Regions from separate parts of the Stutzerimonas decontaminans genome, predicted to be linked through region 1. Evidence: predicted binding sites of a transcription regulator. Region 1 holds the regulator's gene; each other region holds the start of a gene.
What was found. Region 1 encodes FliA, which starts transcription of late flagellar genes. Its sites were predicted from a motif close to CTAAAGTTTNNNNNNNNNNNGCCGNTAA; they were not measured.

Region 1 (5,154 bases):
TTGCCGGCGCGGCTGCAGACTCGCCGGCTGGCGGCTGAACGGCGTCGAGCAGCTGCTCGAATTCGCTGTCGTCAGCTTCGACCTGGGGCTCGGGCATAACCGGCGTCTCGACCGGAGCCGCCGGTTCGTCAGCAGAAGCGGGTTCTGCCAGACGCGCCAGAGCGGCGAGTAGCTCGCGTGAGGCGGGAGTCGGCTCGACGCGCTCGCGGACCTGACTGAACATCTCGTTCACGGAGTCGAGGGCCTGCAACACGACATCCATCAGTTCGGAGTCGACGCGACGCTCACCCTTGCGCAGGATGTCGAAGACGTTTTCGGCGATATGGCAGCACTCCACCAGCTCATGGAGCTGAAGAAAGCCCGCACCGCCCTTTACCGTGTGGAACCCGCGAAAAATCGCATTGAGCAACGCCATGTCATCGGGGCTGCTTTCCAGCTCCACGAGTTGCTCGGACAATAGTTCGAGAATCTCGCCGGCCTCTACCAGGAAATCCTGGAGGATTTCTTCATCGGCGTCGAAGCTCATATTCACTTCCCCTAAAAGCCCAGGCTTGAAAGCAGATCATCGACATCGTCCTGGCCGGAAACGACGTCTTCACGCATATCGGCATGCATCTGCGGACCTTCACCGTTGGAAGGCATTTTTTCTTGTTTTTTCTTCTCTTGCTCGGCACGCATGGCATCGCGGTCGTGCTGGATGCCGGCGACGCGGTCGACCTGCCCCGCCATGAGGACGAGATTGAGCAGGTTGCTTTCAAGCTCGGTGATGAGGCGGGTCACCCGCTTGATCACCTGGCCGGTCAGATCCTGGAAGTCTTGGGCAAGCATGATTTCGCTGAGATTCTGCGACAGCTGGCTGCCGTCATTCATGCTGCGCTGGAGGTATTGGTCGATGCGCTTGACCAGCTCGCGGAATTGCTCGGCATTCATTTCGCGACGCATGAAGCGCTGCCAGTCGGCCGTCAAGCTCTGGGCCTCGTAGCTCACGTAGTTCACCAGCGGAGCGGACTCCTCCACCAGATCCATGGTGCGATTGGCGGCCTTCTCGGTCATCTCCACCACGTAGGACAGGCGATCGGTCGCATCGGTAATCGGTGACGGATCGCCCCCGGTAGCGCAGGTATCCATCTCGAGCTTGACGATAGCGTTGTGCAGCTCGCGGGTGAGCTTGCCAACCTCCAGATAGAGCCCGTGATTGCGCACCTGATTGAGCTCGTTGAACATCTGCGTCGCTTCATCGAAGCGGCCCTGCTGCAGACTTTCGATCAGCTTGGGTGCATGGGCCTTCAGAGTCGCTTCGAACTCTGCCAGGCTTTGATCTGCTTGCGTCATAGTGCCCTCGCGGCGTTGCTGCTTCAGCCGTTGACGCGCTCGAAGATCTTCTCGATCTTCTCCTTGAGCACCTGGGCAGTAAAAGGCTTGACCACATAGCCGTTAACCCCGGCCTGTGCCGCCTCGATGATCTGGTCGCGTTTCGCCTCGGCTGTCACCATCAGTACTGGCAGGTGCTTGAGGCGCTCATCAGCGCGCACGGTGCGCAGCAGATCGATACCGCTCATGCCCGGCATGTTCCAGTCGGTGACGAGGAAGTCGAAGCTGCCGCTCTTCAGCATTGGCAGCGCGGTGGTGCCGTCATCCGCTTCGGCGGTGTTGGTGAACCCCAGATCACGCAGGAGGTTCTTGATGATTCGTCTCATCGTCGAGAAGTCATCGACGATGAGGATTTTCATGTTCTTGTCCAAGTCGACCTCCGTAAGTCCAAAAATGCCTCAGCAAACCGAGCACGTCATACCGCAAACAATCGTCAATTGGCGCGCCATTCGCCGAGGCGTGCACGCAAGCGCGCAGCACACTGGCTATGCAACTGGCTCACACGCGACTCGCTAACTCCCAGCACCTGCCCAATTTCCTTCAAGTTCAATTCTTCGTCGTAATACAGCGACAGCACCAGCTTCTCGCGCTCGGGCAGGTTGGCAATGGCGTCGGCCAGGGCCTGCTGAAAGCGTTCGTCCTCGAGATCGCGGAAGGGCTCAGGGTGGGTACTGGCAGCATCCTCCTGAAGCTCGCCGTGCTCACCCTCCTGCAGCAGATCATCGAAGCTGAACAGGCGGCTGCCCAGCGTATCGCCGAGAATGCCGTAATACTCATCGAGGCTTAGCTTAAGTTCGGCCGCAACCTCGTGATCTTTAGCGTCGCGACCGGTTTTCGCCTCGATCGCCCGAATCGCCTCGCTGACCATCCGCGAATTGCGGTGCACCGAGCGCGGCGCCCAGTCGCCCTTGCGCACTTCGTCGAGCATGGTGCCGCGAATGCGGATACCGGCGTAGGTTTCGAAACTGGCACCCTTGCCGGCGTCGTATTTCTTAGCTGCTTCCAGCAGTCCGATCATTCCAGCCTGAATCAGATCGTCGACCTGCACGCTGGCAGGCAGACGCGCCAGCAGGTGGTAAGCGATTCGCTTGACCAGCGGGGCGTACTGATCGATCAGGCGGTACTGCGCATCCTTTGCCTGAGCCTTGCTGTAATACATAGCGGATCCGGCACCTGTCATTCGTGGCTTTGTGAAGCGGGGGTGATGAGACGCTCTACGAAGAATTCGAGATGACCACGCGGCGTGGCGGGCAACGGCCAAGTATCGACCCTCTGCGCGATGGCCTTAAACGCCAGCGCGCATTTAGATCGCGGGTAGGCTTCATAGACCGCACGCTGCTTCTGTACAGCCTTGCGCACAGCCTCATCGTAAGGCACGGCACCGACATACTGCAGCGCTACATCCAGAAAGCGCTCGGTGACCTTGGTCAGCTTGGCGAACAGGTTGCGCCCTTCCTGCGGAGCATGAGCCATATTGGCGAGCACCCGGAAACGGCTGATGCCGTAATCACGGTTAAGCAGTTTGATCAGCGCGTAGGCATCGGTGATCGAGGTCGGCTCATCGGTGACGACCAGCAGCACCTCCTGCGCGGCGCGCACGAAGCTCACTACTGAATCGCCGATACCAGCCGCGGTGTCGATGATCAGCACGTCGAGCTCGTCGCCGAGCTCGCTGAACGCCTGGATCAACCCCGCGTGCTGCAGCGAAGACAACTGCACCATGCTCTGCGTGCCGGATGCGGCCGGCACTACGCGGATGCCGCCCGGCCCCTGGATCAGCACGTCGCGCAGATCACATTCGCCGGCGATGACGTCGGCCAGGGTGCGCTTGGTGGTAAGCCCCAGCAGCACGTCGACGTTGGCCAGGCCGAGGTCGGCGTCAAGCAACACCACACGTCGGCCAAGGTCAGCCAGCGCCAGTGCCAGATTGACCGACACGTTGGTCTTGCCGACGCCACCCTTGCCGCCGGTCACCGCAATCACCTGTACGGGATGCATACCCATGTTCACATGCCTATATCTTGCTGGGGCCTTGCGGCCGGCGATGCGCCCGCATGGCACGCATCTGATTCATTCAGGTACTGCTGTCGCAGCATCATCCGGCCCGCCGTGACGAGCCGTTGTACAACCCGGCGAACATATCGGCCATGGTTTCCTCGCTCGGTTCCTCGCCGGATTGCAGACTCACCGCGCGACTGACCAGTTGATGGCTGCGTGGCAGGTGCAAGTCGTCCGGAATCCGGGGGCCGTCCGCGAGGTACGCTATCGGCAAGTGCTGGCTGATCGTGAGCCCAAGCACATCACCGAGGCTGCCAGCCTCGTCCAGCTTTGTCAGGATACAGCCAGCCAGGCCACAGCGACGATAGTTGTGCCACGCCGCCTTGAGCACCTGGCTCTGGCTGGTTGCAGCCAGCACCAGATAATTCTTCGATTTGACGCCCTTGTCGGACAGCGCCTCGAGTTGCATACGCAGCGTCGGATCGCTGGCGGGCAGACCGGCGGTGTCGATCAGGATCACCCGCTTGCGCGCCAGTGAGGCCAACGACTTGTTCAGCGGCTGACTCGGATCGAGCTGCAGCACCGGCACATCGAGGATCCGCCCCAGAGTCTTGAGCTGCTCCTGCGCGCCGATCCGGTAGTTGTCCATGCTGGCCAGAGCAATGCTCTGTGCGCCGTACTTCAATACGTAGCGCGCCGCGAGCTTGGCCAGCGTGGTGGTCTTGCCGACGCCAGCTGGGCCTACCAAGGCGATGACACCACCCTCTTCCAGCGGCTCGTTCTTGCTGACCTTGATCGCCTGCGCCAAGTGCGCCAGCACCATGCGCCAAGCCTGGCGCGACTCGTTGATGCCGGCAACTTTTTCCAGCAGGCTGCGCGACAGCTCAGCCGGCAGCCCCATGCGCTGCAGACGGCGCCAGAGGCCAGCCTGTTGCGGCCGACGGCTCTGCTCCTGGCCCCAGGCAATCGAACCGAGCTGCACTTCGATCAGCTCGCGCAGACCATGCAGCTCCGAATACATCGCTTCGATCGCACGCGAATCGACCGCAGCGGTAGCCTCGGCAACCGGAGTGGGTTGCGGCTTGCTCGCTGCGGCGGCCGGCTTCTCGTCAACCAGTTGACGATCCTGCATCTTCGCCCGCGGTGCGGCGCTCAGCTCGGCGTGGGCATTGGCCAGACGGGCCTGAGTCTTGCGCAGCTCGGCTTCCAGCGCCGGGTTGGGCTTGTTGGCGGCCGGCGCAGATTGCATCGGGTAATCGAGCACGGCAGTCAGCTCGACGCCACCGGCCACCCGGCGATTGCCGATGATCACGGCATCGGCGCCCAGCTCGTCACGCACCATTTTCATGGCGATGCGCATATCGGCGGCGAAGAAACGTTTGACCTGCATGGCCTGTACCCTCGGTTAATTCTGACCCACCGTCGAGACGATGGTGACCTGCTTGTTGTCCGGTATTTCCTGGTAGGCCAGAACATGAATGTTCGGCACTGCCAGGCGCGCGAATCTCGACAGCATCGCCCGTACCGGGCCGGCCACCAGCAGAACTGCCGGCTTGCCGAGCATTTCTTGACGCTGTGCCGCTTCTACCAGAGACCTTTGCAACTTTTCGGCCATTCCCGGCTCCAGCAGAATTCCGTCTTCGGAACCCTGCCCAGCCTTCTGCAAGCTATTGAGCAAAATCTGTTCCAACCGCGGCTCCAGCGTAATCACAGGCAGCTCCGGCTCTAGTCCCACAACGTTTTGCACGATCGCCCGAGACAGCGCAACGCGTACCGCAGCGACCA
Region 2 (5,154 bases), 350 kb from region 1:
TGGGGCGGCGTGGCCTTCCTGTTGTATATGGCCTGGCGGCTGGCTGCGGATGATGGTCGGCTGGAACCCGCCGCCGCCAGCGGTGGCCCCTCGTTGCTCGATGGGGCGCTGATGCAGTGGCTCAACCCCAAGGCCTGGCTGGCCTCCGTTGCCGGCATGGGCCTGTTCGCGGCGAACGGCGATGTGCAGCGGGTCTGGCTGTTCGCCGCTCTGTACTTCCTCATCTGCTATGCGTCGATTGCCTGCTGGGCCGGCGCGGGTGTCTTTCTCGGTCGCTACCTGCAGGTGCCTGCGCGGGTGCGCTGGTTGAACCGGACGATGGCGCTATTGCTGGCCGGCAGCGCGCTTTATCTCGTGTTGGGTTAGTTGCGGGCAGCCCGGTCGCGATACTGTCCGGGCGTCGCGGCGAGCTGGCGCTTGAAGGTGCGCTGGAAGTGCGCCTGATCGGCAAAGCCTGCGGCCAGCGCGACCTCGGCGAGGTCCAGACCTTGGCGCAGCCAGTGCTGGCTGCGCTGGATGCGGCGGTTGAGCAGATAGGCATGCGGGGTCATGCCGTAGTGCTGCTTGAACGTGCGGATGAGGTAGGACGGCGAAAGCTCCGCGGCCTGGCAGATGTCTTCCAGGCGCAGCGCCTCGGTGCAATGTTCGGCGATGTACTCGGCAGCGCGGCTCAGCTGCTGCAACGGCTCGGCATATGGCTGAGTCGGGGCGGGCGCCAGCGTCTGCTGCAATAGCGTGAAATATTCCACCGCGGCGCTCTGCTTGTGCAGCGTGTCCGCCTGCTGGTCGAGCAGCGTGGCGTATAGCTGGGTCAGCCCGTTGAACAGCGTTTGGTCGAGGCTCTGGATCGGCGCGTAGGGAATGAAGTGACCGTCGCTGCTGACGCCCAGCTCATGCTGCAACGCGCCCAGCCAGCACACGTCGACGTAGAACATCAGGTATGACCAGGGTCGGCCATCGATAGGATTGCAGGCATGCACGGTCTGTGGATTGATCAGCACCAGCGTGCCGCGGGCGATTCGTTCCTGGGCGTCGCCGTTGAAGTAGGTGCTGGCGCCGGCGGTGATCGCGCCGATCGAAAAGGTCTCATGGCAATGCGGCGCATAGCAGACCTTGCGCCCGTCGGCGACGGCACGCGCCTCGAGGAAGGGCAGGGCGGCATCGCGCCAGAAGCGGGGTTGGCTATCGTCCGAACCGTTCACGTTAAGAGCGCCGTGGTCAAAAACTGGAACCTGACTCTAGCAATCATCCGTCGCTCTGGCATGCTCGATTGCCACGGCTCGCCATCCCTTCCCGGACAAGGAGTTCACATGCGCCCAATTCTTGCGTTCGCCGCACTGCTTTCGCTGGCTGGCTGTTCATCCTGGCAGCCCGATGCCGAGGACATCGTTCCAGTGACGGCCGAGCGGGTGCTGGCCTACCAGCAGGCGCTGGAGAATGCCGGTGAGGTGGTGGTGACGCGGGATTTCGGCTTGCGCGGTGGCGGCTGCTATATCGCCGTGCTGATCGACCGTGAGCTGGCTGCGCGCATCCATGTCGGCGAGGTGGTGCGTTTTCAGGTGCCGGCCGGCGCGCGGATCGTCAGCATCGGCACCGATCCGCTGGACGATACGCTGTGCGGCAAGCTGAGCCTGCGCCGCGAGAAACTGGCGCAGGTGCAAGCGGGGCAGACGCTGGAGTTTCGTGTCATCAGCGACAACCGCATCGGCTTCGACATCATCCCGGTGGAGCCGTGAGCGCCGGGAGAATAGCGGTTACTTGATAACCGTCCGCGCGGTTTTCAGGTAGTCGGTGGTGTGGCTTTCGACCTCTTCGGCATCCTTCGCTTCCGAGGCGATGTGGATTTCCTCGAGGGTGTCGGTCAGGTCGCCCATCTCCTCGTTGATCTTGTCCAGCGCGTCTTTCAGCGTGTACGTCAGCTCGTGGATCTGCGCCATGCTCTCGGGTGTCAGGCCCTGCGCCATGGCCTGTTCGAGGCGGTTGTTGTAGTCGGAAAAGTTTTTTACCGCCTCGGCCAGGTTGCGTGATGGCTGGGCGTCGGCCAGAGCATGGCCGGCAACGATGGTGGTCAGCGCCAGAATGGCGGTCCGAATGAGCGTTTTCACGACTGGTCCCTAGCTGAAAATTGTGGGGCGCGAAGGTACCACCTGTTGATCTGGACGTTGTGCAGCAGCGCACAGTCTGCGCTGCGCCATTAGTCGCATACCGGACGCCTGCATCGGCTGATTCTTGGAGATTGCAACCTGCAATTCGTCGTGCGTTGCGCCTGCCAGAAAACCGCGGGCGGACTGCTGGTCGTATTGGCAGCCGCTCTGGAACGGCTATTGCAGCAGGCGTTTGCTAAAGAGACGGCTGTCACAGCCGATAGATATAGGCGCTGGCATCTGGCCTCTATCGGATGACCAAGCGTTTCGGGGATTCAACAACAATGTGCCTCGCTACCTCATTGCTTGCAGGTTCCGCAAAGGGACTACAGACCGACGCCCCAACGTCGGCGCGAACCATTCGACACTGATGCCTTACTTGCCAATTGCCGCCCTCAGAGCCGGCACGCCATATGGAAAGAACGAATGATGCAGCAACTGACTATCCGAGCCCGCCTGTTGATTCTGGTCGGGGCGATGCTGACCGCCTGCCTGGTCATCGGCCTGACCGGTCTGAACGCGCAGCAGCGCAGCGTCGCCGGCCTGAATACCGTGTACCTCGACCGCGTGGTGCCGTTGCGTGACCTCAAGCTGATTGCCGATCTCTACGCGGTGAAGATCGTCGACGCCACGCACAAGTCGCGCAGCGGGATGCTCAGCTACCAACAGGCGCGGGACGACGTGCGAGCAGCACGTGCGGAGATCCGCCGTCTCTGGGGCGATTTCATGAGCACCAAGCTGATCGACGCAGAACGCCAGGTATCGGTGCGCATCGAGGCGTTGATGCAGAAGGCCGAGACCCCGCTCGATGACCTTGAGCGTATCTTCGATCGCCACAGCGAGAAGCGCCTGGCTGCGTTCGTCATCAATGATCTGTATCCGCTGATCGACCCCATCTCCGAAGGCTTCAGCGAGCTGATTCATCTGCAGCTGGGCGAGGCCAAGGCCGAATACGATCAGGCAGTGGCGCTGTACGAGCGCAACCGGGTGCTGAATATCGGCCTGTTGCTGGCGCTGCTGATCGGCGGCGGCCTGTTTGCTCTGGTGCTGCTACGCAGCATCAGCCGCCCGCTGGAAGAGCTGAAGCAGGCCGCTGCATCGGTCGCGGCCGGCGATCTGAGCCGCACCATCGAATGCCGCGGCAAGGACGAAATCACCGAGGTGCAGCAGTCGATCCGGCAGATGCAGCACACCCTGCGCGATACCCTGCAGGACATTCAGGGCTCGGCGACCCAGCTGGCTTCCGCTGCCGAAGAGCTGCACGCGGTTACCCAGCACACCGCGCAGGGCATCCATCAGCAGAACGAGGAAGTGCAGATGGCCGCTACCGCGGTCACCGAGATGTCCGCCGCGGTAGACGAAGTGGCCGGCAATGCCAACCGCACTTCGGATGCCTCGCGCGATGCCGAGACGGTCGCTGACGATGGACGCCGGCAGGTGACCGCCACGCGGCAGACCATCGACCAACTGAGCGAAAAGCTGCAGCAGACCGCCGGAACCGTGACCCGGCTGGCCGAGGAGGCGGCGAGCATCGGCCAGGTGGTGGATGTGATCCGTGCGATCGCCGACCAGACCAATCTGCTGGCGCTCAACGCCGCCATCGAAGCGGCGCGGGCCGGCGAAGCCGGACGTGGATTTGCGGTGGTCGCCGACGAGGTGCGCAACCTCGCGCAGCGCACCCAGAGCTCGACTCAGGAGATCGAGCGCATGATCGGCGCGATCCAGAGCGCGACCGATCAATCGGTGCGCGACATGCAGCAGAGCAGTGAATTCGCCTCGCGCAGCCAGACCATGGCCGGCGAAGCGGATCAGGCGCTGGGGCTGATTGCCGAGCGCGTCGGGCAGATCAACGAGATGAACCTGGTGATCGCCAGCGCTGCCGAGGAACAGGCACAGGTCGCGCGGGAAGTGGATCGCAATCTGGTGGCCATCCGCGACATCTCCGAACAGAGCGCCACCGGTGCGCAGCAGACCTCGGTGGCCAGTGACGAACTGGCACGCCTGGCAACGCAGCTCAACCAGTTGGTCGGGCGCTTCCGTCTGTAAAGGCGACGCGGTCGGGACATGCGATGTCGCAATCCGACCGCGAACCTGACGCTACCAGCGCATTCCTATGTACGGGCTTTCCCTGATCCGTACTGAACAAGGAGTCGCGCGTGAAAACAGCCGTGTCCGCCCTGGCGCTCGCCGCCGGTCTATCCCTCAGCCTGCCGCTGCTGGCCGAAAGTCGAACGACCTACGGTCCGCAGCTGGAAGGCTTCAGCTATCCGCATCCGCTCAAGCATTACCGTTTCGAGTCCCAGGGCAAGGCGCTGCAGATGGCCTTCATGGACGTCGAGCCGCAGGGCAAGGCGAACGGCCGCACCGCGCTGTTGCTGCATGGCAAGAACTTCTGCGCGGCGACCTGGGAGCGCACCATCGAGGTGTTGAGCAAGGCCGGCTACCGGGTCATCGCTCCCGATCAGGTCGGTTTCTGCAGCTCGAGCAAGCCCGAGGGTTACCAGTTCAGCTTCGCCCAGCTGGCGCACAACACCCAGGAGTTGCTGGAGCAGGAGAGCATCGAGCAGGTGACGGTGATCGGCCATTCCATGGGCGGCATGCTGGCGGCGCGGCTGGCGCTGAACTACCCGCAGCGGGCCGAGCAGCTGGTGCTGGTCAACCCCATCGGCCTGGAGGACTGGCAGGCCGAGGGTGTGCCCTACGCCTCGATCGATCAGCTCTATCAGTCGGAACTCAAGACCGATTTCGACAGCATCAAGGCCTACCAGCAGAAGTTCTACTACAACGGCAACTGGAAGCCGGAGTACGACCGTTGGGTGGAAATGCTCGCCGGAATGTACGCCGGAGATGGCAAGGAGCAGGTCGCCTGGAACCAGGCGCAGACCTCGGAGATGGTCTTCACTCAGCCGGTCATCCATGAGTTTCCACGCATTGCCACGCCGACGCTGTTGCTGATTGGTGGTCTGGATCGCACCGCGCCGGGCGCCAATCGTGCGCCGGATGATGTTGC
Region 3 (5,154 bases), 1.5 Mb from region 1:
TCGCCGTACCTCGCACATGCGTATCAGTTCTCTTCTTTGCTCAGCTCTGTGTCTTGGGCAATCAGGGCGATTAGCGCATTTTGCTGGCGGTGGGCCAGTTGCCGGAAGCGTTGCAAAAGCTCCCTTTCATGCAGAGAAAGCTCAGGGCTGTCCAAGCGCATGCTGAGGTCGTCATCCAATGCACCCTCCTGCAGGAGGCTCTGTTCCAGCCTGGCGATGATTTCAGAGTTCATGCTGCGATGGTGGTTGCGAGCCACCTCAGCGATGCGCTCGCGCATGCCGTCGGGAAGGCGAACCACGAATTTGTCAGCCGTGCGGCTGGAATAAACTGCCTGTTTCATAGGGCGCATAATTAACCGGTTTGTCAGGTGGGCGTGCTGGCGTATTGCCGGGGTGGTCACCGGTCTGACAACCAACAGTACGTGCTGTTCCGTCTTGCACCGAAAAATATGTAGACGGCTTGGTGGCGCCAATTGTACGACGATCTGCCGATTAGTAAAGGCGTGGTGCTATCAGTATGCCTCTATTGTGACGCAGTCCATCCCTCGTATGTAAATCAGCTCGTGCTAGCGAAGCACTGGGTCAAATTTGATCCGGCGGCCGATTAGCATGGCAAGGATGAACAGCGTGCCAAAAATACCTACTCCGGCTTTGCTCGCTTGGATAAGTCCGCTCATTTCGTGAGGGGTTAGAAAGACGCCGTACACGCATACAGCGGTCATTGCTAGACAGGTAAGTGCGTACTTAGACATGGTTACATCTCCTTCGCGGAACAATTCGCGCGTCAGCTAATCCTTAGAAAACCCAGCGTTGAGGCTGTGAGACAGTGTTGGTTTCGCTGCCGCTGAGCGTGATGATCCGAGTACTGTCGTGGGTAACGGTGCGCTGCAGAGAAACCTGGGGGTTCGTTTCGAATTGTGGCGGCGTAGTCTGGTTTGCTGATATTTGCAATGCGGCAAATGCCACGAGTGCGAACCCTGAGCTGAGAAGATAAACCGGCTTTGTCATGAGGCGTCATCCTTCGCGTCACGTTAAGTTTAGGTTCTTCTTTGCAGTAGGTATGCCAATCGAGATTCTAGGTAAACTGCTTTTAAATCAATGAGTTAGCTTATTTATCAGTAGGCCGATGCGTGCGCTTTGCAAGGCAGGGCAAAAGTATTCGTGCAATATGCACGGGTATGGAGGGTCGCGAGATTGGGGTTAGCCAGTCTGTGCTACAAATGCGTTGTTGGAAGGCGTCAGGCATGACAAACGGCGCTTGGCTCGTTAAGATTCGGCGCGCAATTTGTCCCAGTAGCTCAATTGGATAGAGCATCCCCCTCCTAAGGGGAAGGTTGGAGGTTCGACCCCTCTCTGGGACGCCATATCTCAATGGGTGCGGTCGGCCGACTACTGCGCCTTTATGCGTTGAGGGCGGAAGTGGCGGCGCTCTTTTGCGGGTGCGCTTGTTGCTAGCCGAAGGGGGTTTCGGCGCTCTCGCGGCGGGCATCGCGCTGCAGCTGATACACCAGGCGTTCGATCTGGCGTTGCGTAAGCCCGCTGAGCCGATGAAAGCGCAATCCGCATAGGGAAGTATCAAGCTTCTCGTCGATAACCAAGTGGCGCAGCTCAACCGCAGTTTCAATCGCCCCCATCGGTAGTCTCGCTGAAAGCTCGTAAACCTGTCCGGTCTGGAGGCTGGTTTGCTGATTGCCCTTGATGCTTAGTTTGCAGCCCGTGGCTGAAATATCGAGCAGTCTGCCTTCTAGCTTTTTGCGCAGCGCTGCGCCGCCAAGCTGGGCTGCGACAACAGGCTCCTTGAGCTGTGCGCGATAAGCATTGCGACGTTGATGGTAGGTCAGTTCTGCTGGCGTAGGTATCCAGTAACAGCGAGCGCCATCTATTTCGCCGACGTGCACAGGTTGATCATTCGACCAGGAGACTCGGGCGCCTTCATAGAAGCCCTCGACGTGAAAGGCTTCGCTCTGTAGCAGAAAGCGTTCCCCGTCATTTGGAATCAGCTCATCGAGCGCAATCCAGCCGGTTTCGCGATTCATTTCAACCAGAAAGCTCTGGTAGCGCTGACTTCGCTCATGAAACCGAAGGGTGAGAGGGGTGTTGTTTTCGATGAGCGGCCGCAGGTTGGCGTATATCTCCAGTGGCGCCGTCAGGACTTTCGGAGGCTGGGGGCCGTCCTCGTCCAGAAATAGGCTAGACACGATCCGGTGTCCCCTGGCGCATTGTCATCACCATCGTGTTGCGTCCTAGTAGCGTTGATTCAGGCTTGGCTCAAAGGCCGCTGCTGCTTGTTCCGGGAAGCCCCGCCGCGATTGTCGTACAAGCTGGGAGCTTCCTCTTTCCCCTGAAGAATGCCCAGCATACTTCCGAGCGCGCTCTGGTTGGCTCGGATCAATCGGCCATTTCGCTCATTGGCGCTGCGGCAGCTCTCTAGTTCGGCTTCAAGTAACTGAGCCTTTTCCAGAATGGCGGGGCCGTCGGTCGATTTGCTAGCGGCTTGTTCCAGCCCTGAGCGGTCTGCGCTGAGCTGCTGGTCACGCAGCCATTGGCTTCGCTGCGCTCCGTGCTGGCCAAGCAATGCGAGCAGAGGCTGCTTCTTGGTGAGTATCACTTCCAGATCCGCCAGATTGCGATCGCTCAGCGCCTTGAACTCTTTGTCGATTAACTCAAGGAGCTCGCGGGCCATGCCGATATCATCGGTCAGCTGCTCAAGCAGGGCGGTATCGTTCATTTGAGGCTCTGGGCATACTCGCGAATGGGATTCAGGCTCAGCGTTGCGTTTCGAACGCCAATAGCTTGGCTGCAACTCGTTCGCTGTCGACCTGATAAGAGCCGTCAGCAATCGCCTGCTTCAGCTTGGCCACTCGCTCCAGGTCGACCGCGGGCTGCTCGTTGAGCTTGTCGGTCGCCTGTTGCAGGCGCTGGGCTTCAGGACTTAGCTGTACGGTGTCGCCGGTGCCGGCATTAACGGTGCCGGTTTTCGGAGCGCTGCTGGCGAGTTCTGCTTGGGTGCCAGCTGTGCGTTCGTTACTTTGCACACTGGTGCGCCCGTTAGGGGCGTTCAGTGGGCTGTTCGGTCGATTGAAGTCGATGACCATGATGCAAACCTCGAAGGAATCAGGACGCTTGCCATGTGTTCGGCAACAATGGATCAAACTTTAGCTTTTTTTTCGGCGTGGCACACCGAAAAAAAGCGCCGCGCACGTCCAGCAGCTACATCGCGACTTCAACCTGGCCTGGTCCTGTGACCCGGGCCTTGACGATGCGGCCCGAACGCTGGTTCTTCACGGGAATCTGCTTGCCTGGGACGCCATCTGACATGGCCTCGCCAGGCATCCGGACGCTTATCGATCCGCTTCTGGCGGTAATGATGACCTGATCGCCCTTGCGTACAACCTTGGCCAATTCCATCTGGTTCGGCGTAATGACCTGGTCCGGTTGTGTCGGGCGAGTCAGCTTGTTGCCCAGCACCTCCTCCAGTCGCGTTAGGTAGCCCTGATTGAGGTTGGATACGTCCCGCTCGGCAAGGCTTACGTCCGCGGCGCTCAGCACCGTATCGCGTAGCAACGACCGGTTGGCGACGACCACCTCGCGGTAGAGCCTAACCTGCGCGGGGACGAAGACTGACCATGGACTGCTGCCCTCGCAACTGACCCGTACCGTGACGCGCCCCATCGGTGGAGCGGAGTTGCCAAGGCTGGCCGCGAGCAGTTGGTCACACTGATTCAGGCGGAGTCTTGGGTCCAGTCGGCTGACAACGATCTCATGGCGCGCATCAATGTTGCTGCGGCTCAAATAGTCTTTCACTGTCTCCTCAAGAAACTGCTCGGTCACGTCGATAAGCTGTTCAGGATGTGACATGGTTGACGCATGGGTGAAAGAGCTCATCGCGCACAGCGCTGCTAGCAGCAAACAACTGCACAGCTTTTGGCGACCGCGCCGGAAAATGGTCATATGGACGTTCATATCCCAATCAAAGCAAGGGGCGTGCCGCGTCGTGTCGTCTGGCCCCGAACGTCTGCAAGCAGAGAGGAAGACTGGCATGGCCGGTGTATTGGATTCGGTTAACCAGCGTACCCAATTGGTGGGGCAGAACCGCCTGGAGTTGCTGCTGTTTCGTCTCGAAGGCGACCAGCTTTATGGGATCAATGTGTTCAAGGTTCGCGAAGTACTGCAGTGCCCTCGTCTGACCGTTATGCCGAAGTGCGGTCGGGTGGTGCGGGGGGTTGCGAGCATTCGTGGCACCACGTTACCGATCCTCGATCTATCGCTTGCAACAGGCAAGTCGGCGCTTATGGATCTGCAGAACTCCTTTGCGGTGATTACCGAGTACAACAACCGGACGCTGGGTTTTCTGGTGAGTTCGGTCGAAAGAATCGTCAATTTGAACTGGGAGGCGATACTGCCGCCGCCAAAGGGGGCGGGGCGTGATCATTACCTCACCGCCGTGACCCACATCGACAACAAGCTCGTCGAGATCATCGATGTGGAGAAGGTCCTGGCGGAAGTGGCGCCCACCTCGGAGGAGGTTTCTTCGGGGGTGGTCGATGCCGACACTCGAGCCAAGGCGCTCTCCTGTCGCGTTCTGATCGTCGATGACTCATCGGTGGCGCGTAAGCAGATCACTCGCTGTCTGGAAAATATAGGCATCGAGGTCGTCAAGTTGAACGACGGGCGCGAAGCGCTGAACTATCTGAAGCGGATGGCAGACGAAGGCAAGAGCCCGGCAGAAGAGTTTTTGATGATGATTTCCGATATTGAAATGCCGGAAATGGATGGCTATACCCTGACAACCGAGGTGCGACACGATCCGCGAATGCACGGTATGCATATACTTCTGCATACTTCCCTTTCCGGCGTGTTCAACCAGAACATGGTGAAGCGGGCAGGCGCGGATGATTTCCTCGCCAAGTTCCAGCCTGATGATCTCGCTGCCCGCGTGGCCGAGCGGATCAGGCAGGCGGATGCAAACTGAGGCTAGCTCCTCTCATGATGGTGAGGCTTTATTGGTGTCAGTCGATCTGGATTTCGAGCAGTTCCGGGTATTTCTTGAAAAGACGTGCGGCATTCTCCTGGGTAGTAACAAGCAGTATCTGGTTTCCAGCCGCCTGAACAAGCTGATGGAACAGCAGGGAATCAAGACGCTGGGCGACTTGG

Region 2: UIB01_RS06325 (methyl-accepting chemotaxis protein) is a predicted target of FliA. The motif match lies at 2,341-2,368, and genes of this name have one in related genera.
Region 3: flgM (flagellar biosynthesis anti-sigma factor FlgM) is a predicted target of FliA. The motif match lies at 3,132-3,159, and genes of this name have one in related genera.

Annotation. Positions count from the first base shown of each region.
Region 1 is NZ_CP007509.1:1,713,170-1,718,323, reverse strand. Features, by position in the region: gene UIB01_RS08070 (chemotaxis protein CheA) at 1-526, opposite strand, end outside; gene UIB01_RS08065 (protein phosphatase CheZ) at 538-1,332, opposite strand; gene UIB01_RS08060 (chemotaxis response regulator CheY) at 1,356-1,730, opposite strand; gene fliA (RNA polymerase sigma factor FliA) at 1,805-2,530, opposite strand; gene fleN (flagellar synthesis regulator FleN) at 2,548-3,375, opposite strand; gene flhF (flagellar biosynthesis GTPase FlhF) at 3,467-4,759, opposite strand; gene flhA (flagellar biosynthesis protein FlhA) at 4,775-5,154, opposite strand, start outside.
Region 2 is NZ_CP007509.1:1,362,983-1,368,136, forward strand. Features, by position in the region: gene UIB01_RS06305 (LysE family translocator) at 1-366, shown strand, start outside; gene UIB01_RS06310 (AraC family transcriptional regulator) at 363-1,202, opposite strand; gene UIB01_RS06315 (protein-tyrosine phosphatase family protein) at 1,311-1,736, shown strand; gene UIB01_RS06320 (DUF6746 family protein) at 1,755-2,105, opposite strand; gene UIB01_RS06325 (methyl-accepting chemotaxis protein) at 2,571-4,190, shown strand; gene UIB01_RS06330 (alpha/beta fold hydrolase) at 4,301-5,154, shown strand, end outside.
Region 3 is NZ_CP007509.1:3,246,629-3,251,782, reverse strand. Features, by position in the region: gene UIB01_RS14840 (Arc family DNA-binding protein) at 24-350, opposite strand; gene UIB01_RS23575 (PA3371 family protein) at 567-752, opposite strand; tRNA gene UIB01_RS14825 (tRNA-Arg) at 1,288-1,364, shown strand; gene UIB01_RS14820 (flagellar brake protein) at 1,452-2,198, opposite strand; gene UIB01_RS14815 (flagella synthesis protein FlgN) at 2,258-2,728, opposite strand; gene flgM (flagellar biosynthesis anti-sigma factor FlgM) at 2,766-3,095, opposite strand; gene flgA (flagellar basal body P-ring formation chaperone FlgA) at 3,211-3,951, opposite strand; gene UIB01_RS14800 (chemotaxis protein CheV) at 4,040-4,972, shown strand; gene cheR (protein-glutamate O-methyltransferase CheR) at 4,962-5,154, shown strand, end outside.